Regions from separate parts of the Jeotgalibacillus malaysiensis genome, predicted to be linked through region 2. Evidence: riboswitches for the same ligand, from Rfam matches in the RefSeq annotation. Region 2 holds a riboswitch; the other holds the start of a gene.
What was found. Region 2 has a riboswitch for thiamine pyrophosphate ahead of LG330_RS05715 (biotin/lipoate A/B protein ligase family protein). Riboswitches for the same ligand answer to the same signal wherever they lie in the genome.
Positions count from the first base shown of each region.

Region 1: it holds a riboswitch for thiamine pyrophosphate, as region 2 does, so the genes downstream of both, thiT (energy-coupled thiamine transporter ThiT) here and LG330_RS05715 (biotin/lipoate A/B protein ligase family protein) in region 2, are expected to answer to the same signal.

Region 1 covers NZ_CP085252.1:1,142,718-1,148,444, reverse strand. The annotation lists gene recQ (DNA helicase RecQ) at 1-88, shown strand, start outside; gene LG330_RS06330 (tryptophan-rich sensory protein) at 139-894, shown strand; gene LG330_RS06325 (hypothetical protein) at 964-1,299, shown strand; gene map (type I methionyl aminopeptidase) at 1,335-2,087, opposite strand; gene thiT (energy-coupled thiamine transporter ThiT) at 2,572-3,144, opposite strand; TPP riboswitch at 3,253-3,355, opposite strand; gene LG330_RS06310 (aromatic acid exporter family protein) at 3,465-4,487, shown strand; gene metH (methionine synthase) at 4,714-5,727, opposite strand, start outside.
Region 2 covers NZ_CP085252.1:1,008,513-1,014,239, reverse strand. The annotation lists gene lipA (lipoyl synthase) at 1-867, opposite strand, end outside; gene LG330_RS05715 (biotin/lipoate A/B protein ligase family protein) at 864-1,697, opposite strand; TPP riboswitch at 1,767-1,866, opposite strand; gene egtB (ergothioneine biosynthesis protein EgtB) at 2,298-3,569, opposite strand; gene LG330_RS05705 (phosphotransferase family protein) at 3,721-4,620, shown strand; gene LG330_RS05700 (C45 family autoproteolytic acyltransferase/hydolase) at 5,126-5,727, opposite strand, start outside.

The DNA of each region.
Region 1 (5,727 bases), 130 kb from region 2:
GGGGCTTAAGGCGTTAAAAGAGGCTTTGCCTGAGGAAGTGAGCTATCTGCAATTAAAAATGACGCTTGTAAAAAACCAGCTCGTCTGAAGGATTTTTTTCTGTTTGAAGGGAATAGAACACAGACAGGAGGTTTTAACATGAAACAGTTTTGGCTCAATTTCATTGCGCTTGCAGCTGTCATTACCGTTAATGCACTGGCAAACATACTTCCGATTAACGGACAGACCACAGGCGAAATTTCAAATCGGCTGAATGTATTATTCACACCGGCCGGTTATGTGTTTTCTATATGGGGACTGATCTACATACTGCTTGGCTTGTGGGTATTAAAAGGTGCTTTTAAGTCTCAGAGAAAAAGAGAAGTCTATAAATCCACTTCCTTTATGTTTCAGATCAGCTGCCTTTTAAATATTTCATGGATTCTGCTGTGGCACTATGAATTCTTTCCTGTATCAGTCGCGGTGATTGTTGGCTTACTCATCTCAATCATTATTATTTACGCAAAAATCAAGCAAACAAAGTACAGTTTCTTTGACATCCTCCCCTTCTCTGTTTACATGGGCTGGGTCAGTGTAGCAACCGTTGCCAACACGGCTTACACCTTGAATGAAGCCGGCTGGGATGGGCTCGGCATCTCATCACCAATATGGACTATTGCCCTGCTATTGATCTCAACAGCACTGGCGCTTGGGATCCGCTACAAAGAAAGCGACTGGATTTACCCGCTCGTTTTTATATGGGCATTTATCGGGATCGGTGTACAGAATGAAGGTGAAGAATCTGCAGTCGTATTCACAGCTTATGTGCTCAGTGCAGTGATTTTTATCGGCCTGTTCGTTTTCCGCAAAAAGAAAAAATCCAGCTACAGCAGCAGGACACTAACTTTTAAATAATGACCGGGGCATTTCCCTCTCAAATAGGTTAGAATAGTGAAAGAAGATTTTTTGAAGAGAGGTTTTATGTTGGACGGGCAATTATTATTCGCAATGTTTTTGATCACACTTCTCGTGGGACCAATACTAATGACAATTTCAATCGTTTTCGGTTTAAGAAAAAATGTTAAATGGCTCTGGATCACAAACGTGGTCTTTCTGATCTTCACCTTCATTATTTCAGCTTATTACCTGCTGCAGATTGATCAGATCGCCACACAGAATCCCACGCCTGGAGGAACGGGGGTCCTTGTGATGCTATTAATCTCATCATGGATTTCTGTCCCGACAGCCCTGTCATTCTTCCTGCTTGCAGCTGCGATTTTTATGCAGCAGCGTAAAAAAGCGAAGGAAATTCAATTATAAGAAAAAGGACTTGTGATCGTCACAAGTCCTTTTTCCTATGCTTTTTTAGATTCAGTTAGAATAATAGGCTCGCCTTTTGTGATTACAATCGTATGCTCGATCTGTGCCACTAGGCTGCCATCCGGTGTCTTATACGTCCAGCCGTCATTCTGCTCTTCAACAAAGTCAGCCCCTGATGAAATAAACGGTTCAAATGCAAGGACCGTACCTTCTGTTAATAATTCGTTATCCCACGGATCATGATAGTTCAGGATATGGTCCGGTGCTTCATGAAGAGACTTTCCGACACCGTGTCCTGTCAGATTCGTAATGACCCGATAGCCGTTTTGTCTGGCAACACGTGAAACAGTTTTCCCAAGCTGGCTCTTTTTAGAACCGGCTTTTGCCTTTTTCAGCGCCAGTGTAAAAGCTTCTTCTGCTGTTGCACACAGTTTTTCAAGCGCTGCATTCTCACCTACAACAAATGAAATGCCTGTATCAGCAAAGTAACCATCCAGAGAGCCTGAAACATCAATATTCACAAGGTCCCCTTCTTTAATGACACGGTCACCAGGGATGCCGTGCGCAACTTCGTCATTTACACTGATACATGTATAGCCAGGGAAATCATATTCACCTTTAGGGCCTGAAATGGCACCGTACTGTTCAAATTTCTGCTTACCGATTTCATCAAGCTCAGCGGTCGTTACACCGGGCTTAGTTGCTGCACGCATGTCATCGCGGATCTCAGCAACGATTGCGCCGATTTTTTTCAGCGCTTCTAATTCTTCGTTCGTTTTTACGATCATTCCGATTCTCCCCTTGCTTTATAATGGTTCACTATATCATATGTATGGTGTGGATTGCATGAAAGATGCTAGTTCTTGAATAACCGTTTAATCTGCGCTTCAGGGGGACGCTTTCCACGCGGCCGGCGGTGAGCCTCCTCAACGCTTCGCGCCTGCGGGGTCTCACCTGTCCTGCTTCTCGCGTTGGAGTCGCCCCCTTACGCTCCGATTAAACTATATATGTCTTCCTTTAAGATAGTAAAGTACATATCACGTTTGTAGTAAGTGATGAATATATCTAGACTGAAAATAAAAAAGAAGATGACGTTTTTGTCAAAAGTCATCTTCTTTTTTGTATTAAATTTAGGTTCATTGCAGCGTAAGGCGACGACTCCGGGACGAGTAGAGGGAAGCCGAGACCCCTGAGCCGAAGGCGAGGAGGCTTGGCAACCTCCGTCCGGAAAGCGTCCGCCTGAAGCGTAAATGAACCAGTTATTTAAGCCTATCAGGCACTTGTCATCTGACGGTTCGTTGCGACTCTTGGTACTGAGATCAGCAGTGTCGCAAGGACAATGGATGTCAGGATGAACGCAGGGCCCATGTATGAACCGTTGTAGCCAAGTGAGAACAGCCATGCCGGTACGCCTTCACTGCCCGATCCAAAGAAGATCACGCCGGCAAGAAAATGACAGATAAATCTCAGAAGTGCACCGATGAATACACCAGCTGTGATGTAGACGGCAGCTTTTTTCATTGAGCCTTCTTCAAGTGAACGCTTCACTACACCTGCAAAGAGACCCGCAAATCCAATCACAGTGAATGCCAGCGGATAATCAAGAATCCCCTGAACCGGATCAATAATATAGGCACCGAACATTGTCTGCAGCAGACCTACAAGAAATCCTGTTAACAGACCACCTTTTAAGCCCCAGCGAAATGCCATCAGGATAATTGGTACCATCACAAAACTGATTGAACCACCCTGTGGCCAGAGACTGAATGAAAACTGGTCAAGGATAATACCGATTGCTGAAAAAATCGCAACCTCCACTAAAAATAATAACTTTTTACGCTCCATATGTCTTCCTCCTTTTGCGAAATCGATGCAGCTCGCACAGAGGGGAATTCAACGGGCCACTCCATACAAAAAGGGTCCCGGGGATAGAAACCCAGAGACCCTTGAAAAGTCCGTTTCCATCCACATTCCTGCGTAAGCATTAACTTACAGGTTCGAAGGGTCTGAACAAATCCGTTCACTCTCAGCCTATATGGCTCCCCTTGTGGAAATTGCATCTATGAACATTGTAACTTATATTCTGAATCATGTCATCTCCCCAACTTTTTGTATGCTATACTATAACACGTCTAATTTACTAAAAAAGGAGGTTCCTGGATCATATGCAATGGTTAAAAAGAAGATTTATCGGCGGCAGAATTTTAAAGACAGGTGTTGCAGTGTTTTTAACTGCGCTGATCTGTCAGCTGTTTAATCTGCCAGTTGTTTTTGCTGTCATTACAGCGATTGTAACGATTGAGCCGACAGCTGCCGATTCAATCAAAAAGGGAATAATCCGTTTCCCTGCATCTGCGATCGGGGCCTCCATTGCGATGCTCGCCACCTTCCTGCTCGGGGATACGGCGATTACATATACAATTTCGGCAGTGCTGACGATCTGGATCTGTTATAAACTGAAGCTTGATGCAGGAATGCTGGTTGCGACACTGACTGCGGTTGCGATGATTCCAGGGACAGAAGATCACTTTCTGCTTGAATTTGTTAAAAGACTTGGCACAACAGGAATCGGCATTTTAACTTCCACACTCGTTAACTTTTTACTGATGCCGCCAAAATATAAGGATCAGATCATTTCACTCATTTCTGATTCACAGGCTAAACTCACCCAGCTGCTTGCTGAAAGAATGAATGAGCTGCTGGATCAGAAAAACTCACCTATGAATCTTGAATCCGCATCCAACCAGCTGCGTACTCAGCTAGACCGGGCAGATATGTTCTGCAGATTTCAGCTTCAGGAATGGCACTATCATTCTTATAAACGGGAGGAAATGAACGAAATCCAGACGCTGCAAAAAAAGATTTACCTGCTGAGACAGCTGTCTTTTCATTTAGCAAATCTGATTTCACTGCCTTCAGATGATGCACCTGAATGGTCTGTTGAAGAAAAACAGGCAGTCCGCACACTCATTTCACAGCTGAACAACCGGATTATCAGAACCGGTGAACAGGAGCCGATGGATGCAGATGCACTTGCGCTGCTGCGGCATGAGCTCAAGGGTGAGACGGACGAAGAAGAGCTGCCTGATAAAAGTTATATTTATTTTGAATTATTAACGATTCATGCGCTGCTAAAAAAGCGCAGATCGTTTGTAAAGGTACCGAGTGCGAGGCCGGAGGAACTTTAATAGATGGACATGCGAAAAGCCGGGGAGCAAATCCCCGGCTTTTTTGGTTGGCTAAAACATGTTTCGGTGGTGAGTCAATAGTCCTGAAGTGTCGAAGTGTACCTGTTAAACGTCGAACATCACTACGTTAACAGCGAACACCGCGCATTTACTCTCGAACATGCCTACTCAAACGCCGAACACCAGCGAACGAGCGTCGAACCACCATCCCACACACAACGCACAATTACATCACATTAAAATATCTCGCATCAGGATGCGCAAACACAATCGCTGACACACTCGCTTCAGGCTCCATCATAAAGCCGTCTGTCAGCTGAACGCCGATTTCTTCAGGGCTGATCAGCTTGAAGAGCTTTTCCTGATCCTCAAGCTCAGGACATGCCGGATAACCGAATGAAAAACGCTGACCGTGGTATTTGGCACTGAAGCGTTCCTGCATCGTGAAGTCAACAGGGTCCGGGAAGCCCCAGCGATCTCTCATTTGCTGGTGCAGCAATTCTGCGAATCCTTCTGCTGTTTCAAGTGCGAGCGCCTGAAGTGCATGGCTTTCCAGGAACCTGCCTTCTTCTTTATATTGCTGCGCTTTTTCACGGATCCCTCTGCCGGCTGTGACAGTAAAGAATCCTACATAATCCATTACGCCGCTCTCTTTTGAACGGAGATAATCTGCAAGACAAAGGTATGGTGCTCTCGGCTGACGCGGAAATGTAAAACGTTCAATCTCCTGACCGGTTTCAGGGTGATAGATAATGACGTCATTCCCTTCACTTTGAGCCGGGAAGAATTGATAGACAGCAGCCGGGGTGATGAGTCCTTCCCGCTTCACATCTTCAATCAGGCGATCCACTGTTTCTTTTACCATCAGCGTCTTTTCATCTTTTTCTTCAAGCAATCTTGAGATTTTTCCTTTTACACCTAAGTGGTGACCAAGGAGCATCTGCATATTAATATACGCTTCAACGTGAGCGACTGAATAAGAGTTGATCACGTGACGTTTCGTATCGTTCGGTACAAATACTTGAGCTTCTGCCACAGGCGGCTTTTCAAGGACACTGACTGCTGCTTCCCTAGCCGGTCTTGGTTCCTGGGACTGAAGCTTTTCCTGCTTCGCAAAGATTTCCTCACTCAGTTTTGCACGCTCGAGCTCATCCTGCAGCTGGTTGGCCAGGCTCAGTCCATTCATTGCATCTTTTGCATACAGCACAAGTCCATCGTAATGATTGGAGATTTTTGTATC
Region 2 (5,727 bases):
TTCACTTACCTGCTCATCTGCATGGTATGAAGAACGCACCATCGGGCCGGCTTCACAATGCTTGAAGCCTTTTGAAAGGGCAATTTCCTTCAGCTCAGCAAATTCATCCGGGTGGTAGTAACGTACAACATCCAGATGCTTTTTCGTCGGCTGCAGATACTGACCAAGTGTCAGGATATCTACATTGTGTGCACGCAAGTCATCCATCGCTTCAATCAGCTCTTCCTTCGTCTCACCAAGGCCTACCATGATGCTTGATTTTGTCGGGATATTCGGTGCAATTTCTTTTACACGTGCAAGCAGTTCAAGTGAACGGTCATACATAGCGCGCGCACGTACTCTTTTCGTCAGACGGCGGACCGTTTCAATATTGTGGTTGAAAATATCCGGCTCAGCATCCATCAGTGTATGAAGGCTTTCATAATCACCTTTCATATCAGAAGGTAACACTTCAACTGTACAGCTAGGCAGACGGCGGTGTATTGCACGCACTGTTTCTGCAAATACAGCAGCGCCACCGTCATTCAAATCATCACGGGCAACTGCTGTGACAACGACATGCTTTAAGCCCATCATTTCAGTAGACTCAGCCACACGTTCCGGCTCACCCCAGTCAAGCTCATTCGGCAGTCCGGTTTTAACTGCACAAAAGCGGCATGCGCGTGTACACGTATCACCAAGGATCATAAATGTTGCAGTTTTACGCTCACTCCAGCACTCGTGAATATTCGGGCACTTTGCCTCTTCACACACTGTGTTCAGCTTCTTTTCACGCATCATTTTCTTCAGCTTTTTATATGAATCATTCGTATTCAGCTTTACCTTTAACCATTCGGGTTTACGTACATGTTCTTTTGCATTCGTCATACTTTCTGTCTCCCTTCCCGCTTATAAATCCATTCTTCACTCTTATACTTCTCCTCAAGCTCTGCTGCTTCTCTTAACATCTCTTCTGGCGGTGTAAAAGGTTCCAGGTCAATATCAAGCCCTTTTATGAACCCTTCTCTAAATGCATCATTCACTTCTTTAAATGTGACAGGTTTCTCAAGTACATCATTAATCGCAACAGCCCGGCTGGTAAATGCACGCCGTGCACGTTCTTTTACTTTTTCACTTGGATAAATAAACAAGTCAAACAGCTTCTCTATATCCATTGAAATCGGGATGGAGCCGTGCTGTAGAATGACACCTTTTTTACGCGTCTGTGCACTGCCTGCTGCCTTCTTCCCATCTACCATCAGCTCATACCATGATGGCTCTTCAAAGCAGACGGCTGATCCTGCCTGCTTCTGTTTTTCTTCAGGAATTGAAAAATCAGCCGGAATCCCGAGCGCACGGTAGCCCTCAAGAATGCCCTTAGACAGCACAAGATAAGCCTCTTTTATCGATTTCGGCATGGCCGGATGCTCTTCAGATACAAGCACACTGTAAGTCAGCTCATCATCATGAAGAACAGCTCTGCCACCGGTCTGCCTGCGCACAAGCTCAACACCGTATTTTTCTGCGTTTTCAAGGTCTATACTGCCACCGACCTTTTGAAAAAAGCCGACTGAAATACCGGCAGGCTTCCACCCGTAGAATCTCAGCACCGGTGGAATCTTTCCTTCACTGTGCCAATTCATCAGCACCTCATCCATCGCCATATTAAATGCTGGCGTGCCGTATCCGGAATCAAGAAAATACCACGTTTCTCTCATCGTCTGCCTCCCTTCAGCAATTACATAAAAAAACACCACTGCCTTTTAAAGGAAGTGGCTTGTACGCGTAACTATGTAAGCATACTTCCCTCCGCTGGCATCATCCAGATCAGGTACAAAGGGTTCAGCAAAAGACTGTCTCAGCCACTCGGCTCCCCCAGTAAATAAATTAATGAAATTGTCAGTTAAAGAGTATCACAGTCATTTCCATAACGCAAAAATAAATTTGTGTTACAGAATCTGTTTCAAACTGATACAGCAACTTTTAAATTCCTGTGTAATCGTGTTCAACCCTTTTTTAACAGCGATAAATCAGAATTCATCTGTTATATAAATTTTCTGTACTAACACAATAACAGGGTGTCAATTGCATCAAAAGATGTGGGAGGCGGGATGAAAGACTAATCGCAGAATATGTAAAGTAATGAAATAAATTAAACAAAAATAATGACAGATAGAAATTTGAGGCGAACGGAGCAGAAGGCGGGGACTCCAGCGGCGGAAAGGGACAGGTGAGACCCTGGAATGCGAAGCATGAAAGGGGCTCACCGCCCGGCCGCGGAAAGCTTCCGCCTGGCGTGCAGTGAGCCGGTTCATAAGTTAAAATGGTTTGATATTTTCCACCGGGTCATCTGCCAGTCTGATCCCGCTGAACTGCCATCTCATATGCGGATAGAAGAAATTGCGGTAAGTCAGCCTGATATGAGATAGCGGCGTTACACATGAACCGCCTTTTAACACAATCTGATTCGACATGAACTTCGCATTATACTCACCAAGTGCCCCATCAAGCGGTTTACTGCGCGGGTAAGGCGTATAGGGACTCTGCGTCCACTCCCATACGTCACCAAATGCTTTTTCAAACCGACCGCCGCTGTATGAATCATCCGGCTGATAGCGGTCATTGTCCATAAAGTTCCCCTGTATTTCTTCACCCTTCATTGCGTGCTCCCATTCCTGCTCTGTCGGCAGCCGCTTCCCTGCCCAGCGCGCATAAGCATCTGCTTCATAATAGCTGACGTGCGTAACAGGCGATTCCCAGTCTACCGGCTGCAGACCGCTGAGTGTAAAGTGTGACCAATCATCATCTTTTTTCAGCCAGTAAAGTGGTGCGTGCCACTTTTCTTTCTTTACCTGCTGCCAGCCATCTGACAGCCACAGCTCAGCCCGCTCGTATCCTCCGTCTTCAATAAACGCAAGATATTCGCGGTTTGTCACCGGGCGATTTGCCACCTGACAGCCGTTCAGATATGCATCATGACAAGGCGTTTCATTATCAAAAGCAAACTCCTCAGCATCTGTACCGATTTTAGTCATTCCTTTTTCAAATGGTGTAAATGTCAGCTCAGGAGCTTTGCCACCCTGTGAAGCCTTCTGCTCAAACAACGCAGGATAGAGCGGATTAAATGAAAGGTTATATTTAATATCCATCAGAATCAGCTCCTGATGCTGCTGTTCATGCTGGAGTCCCATTTCAATCAGTTCACATAAGTGATCTGTCATTTCGGTTGTCTCGATCAATTGGTTGATCTGTTCGTTCACATGCCTGCGGTAGCTGTGCGTCTCTTGCACAGTCGGACGTGAAATCAGTCCGCGCTTCGACTGTGGATGAAACGCCCCCACCGTTTCATAATACGAGTTGAACAGATAGAAGAACTGTTCATTAAAAGGCTCATATTCCTCCACAAACTCAGTTAAAATAAACTTTTCAAAAAACCAGGTCGTATGAGCCAGGTGCCATTTTGTCGGGCTGACAAATGTGTCTGCCTGCAGAATAAAATCCTCAATCTCCATCCCAGCCACCAGTTTTTCACTGTATGCACGAATATCCTGAAACATCTGCTGAATATTTTTAGATTTTGTTACACTCATCATCTTCTCCCCTTACATATGTATGTTAAAGATTGTTATTCCCTTCAGCAGATTGACGTACACTTTAATTTAGAAATATTTGTGACCCACTTCTGATTTTTTAGTAGTCATTGTATGATGGTAAACATAGCGAAAGAAATGAGTGATTGATATGAATCCATGGGAAGCAACGCACCCGGTATCATTGGAAAAAGCGAAGGAGAAAATTGAGTGTGATTTTCCTTCTTTAAAACCTGTTGGAGTCAAAGCTTGCGGATCAGGCTTTGATCATACGGTCTATGAAGTAAATGGGGAGTTCGTCTTCCGTTTTCCACGCAGACAGCTCGGCTATGAAGCGATGCAGTTTGAAAGTAGAATGCTGAAGAGTCTGGACAGAATTTCTTTCGATGGAGGGTTTGAATATCCAAAGCCAGTCTTTTATCAGGAGGCTGAAGGTGATGATTATCCTTACGTCGGCTTTACAAATGTGAAGGGAAGCGTGTTAACCGAGGAAACTGACACGGATCTTTTACACCAGCATGCTGAAGAACTCGGGAATTTCCTGAAAAAACTTCATACGCTCCCTGTTGGAGAGATAGATGCAGATCCCGATCACCTGCAACGCCTGTCTACTAAACTCCGTAAACATCATTTTCATGATATTGCATCACAATCTGCACCGGTTATACCAGAGCTTTTATACAAAAAACTCATTCATTACATTGAACAGCTGGAGGAATGGGAAAATGTGTCCGGCAACACGCCGCTGCACGGAGATCTTCATCCGAAAAATATGATCGTACGTAATGGGCGTCTGTCTGGGATTATCGACTGGGGAGATGCACATATCGGTCATCCGGCTGTCGATCTGTCTGTCGGGTATGCCTGTATGACGCCTGAGGTTCGTACGTTATTCTTTAATGCATATGGTGAAGTTGATGAGCGTACACAGGAGCTTGCGCGTTTTAAAGCTGTCTTTATTATGACGGTGCTGGTGCGTTATGCAAAAAACACGGAGGATAAGGACGTGCTGAGGTGGGGGCTGGCAGGTCTTGAGAAGTCGCTTAGTTGAATGCGGCCGGCCGGGGCTGAACCTTGGCTGGATCATGTGCGGTGGATAGCCTGGCAGGACTCCGCTCTTTAATTGGCTCAAAGCTGATGTTTTATGTATCATAACGGTGATTAATTGGATCAGCCCTCCGGATAATTGAACATAATACTTATGAGGTCTGGGTAATTGACTCACCTCACTCCATATTCGGATCTGCTCTCAACTTAATTGGCTCATCGCTCTGATTATTTGACTCACCAGCTCTACGCTGCCAAGACCGGTTCAATAACCAGAAAGAGGGTGGGACAAAAAAAGATCGTCTCATCCTTTTTCTCGTTTCGCTGCGCTTCAGGCGGACGCTTTCCGGACGGTGGTTGCTGAGCCTCCTCAACGCTACGCGTCTGCGGGGTCTCAGCTTCCCACTAATCGTCCCGGAGTCGCCGCCTTACGCTCCGCTGCACTTAGATTTTAATCCACATATTGTTTAACTTAACAAAATAGATTGTTTTGTCCCAGCCTCTTCACTTTATTTCACAACTCTCTTCTTCCCTGCGCTCCAGTAAGCTCCTTCGTCCATGTGCACAAATGGAATATCTGTATCTACTTTTCCAGTAATCTTTTCAAACAGGACATCTTCCCCATCCAGCCATTTCGCAAAATCAAATTCAACAGGCTCCCGGTCACCACCGAGTGCGAACCATGTTTTCATTTCATTAGGCAGGTAACCGGCTGTATGAATCGTTCCCGCCCACTGACTGTACAGATCCGAAAACACACCCTTATCAGAATCATTCATTAGACGGAATGCATCATACGCTGTTTTCAGCTGATCGCGATGATTGTTCATCGCATCCATCCGTTTCATTGAATCAACAAGATGGTTTCTGTTTTCTTCCTTCATGATTTCAAAATGATTCGTGCATACATTTGACTCACGCACTGCAACGCCGCGAGGGGAAGTCTCAATCACATATGTCCGGCTGCTCCGGTCATGGACTGTGTAGCTGAACGAATGGCGGTGCGGAATCTCTTTTAACATCGCAACTGCCTCATCTACATTGGCGCACGCCTCTAAAATCAGACGGCCAATCATACAGCAGATAAACCCGTCACCAGGCTTTTTACGAT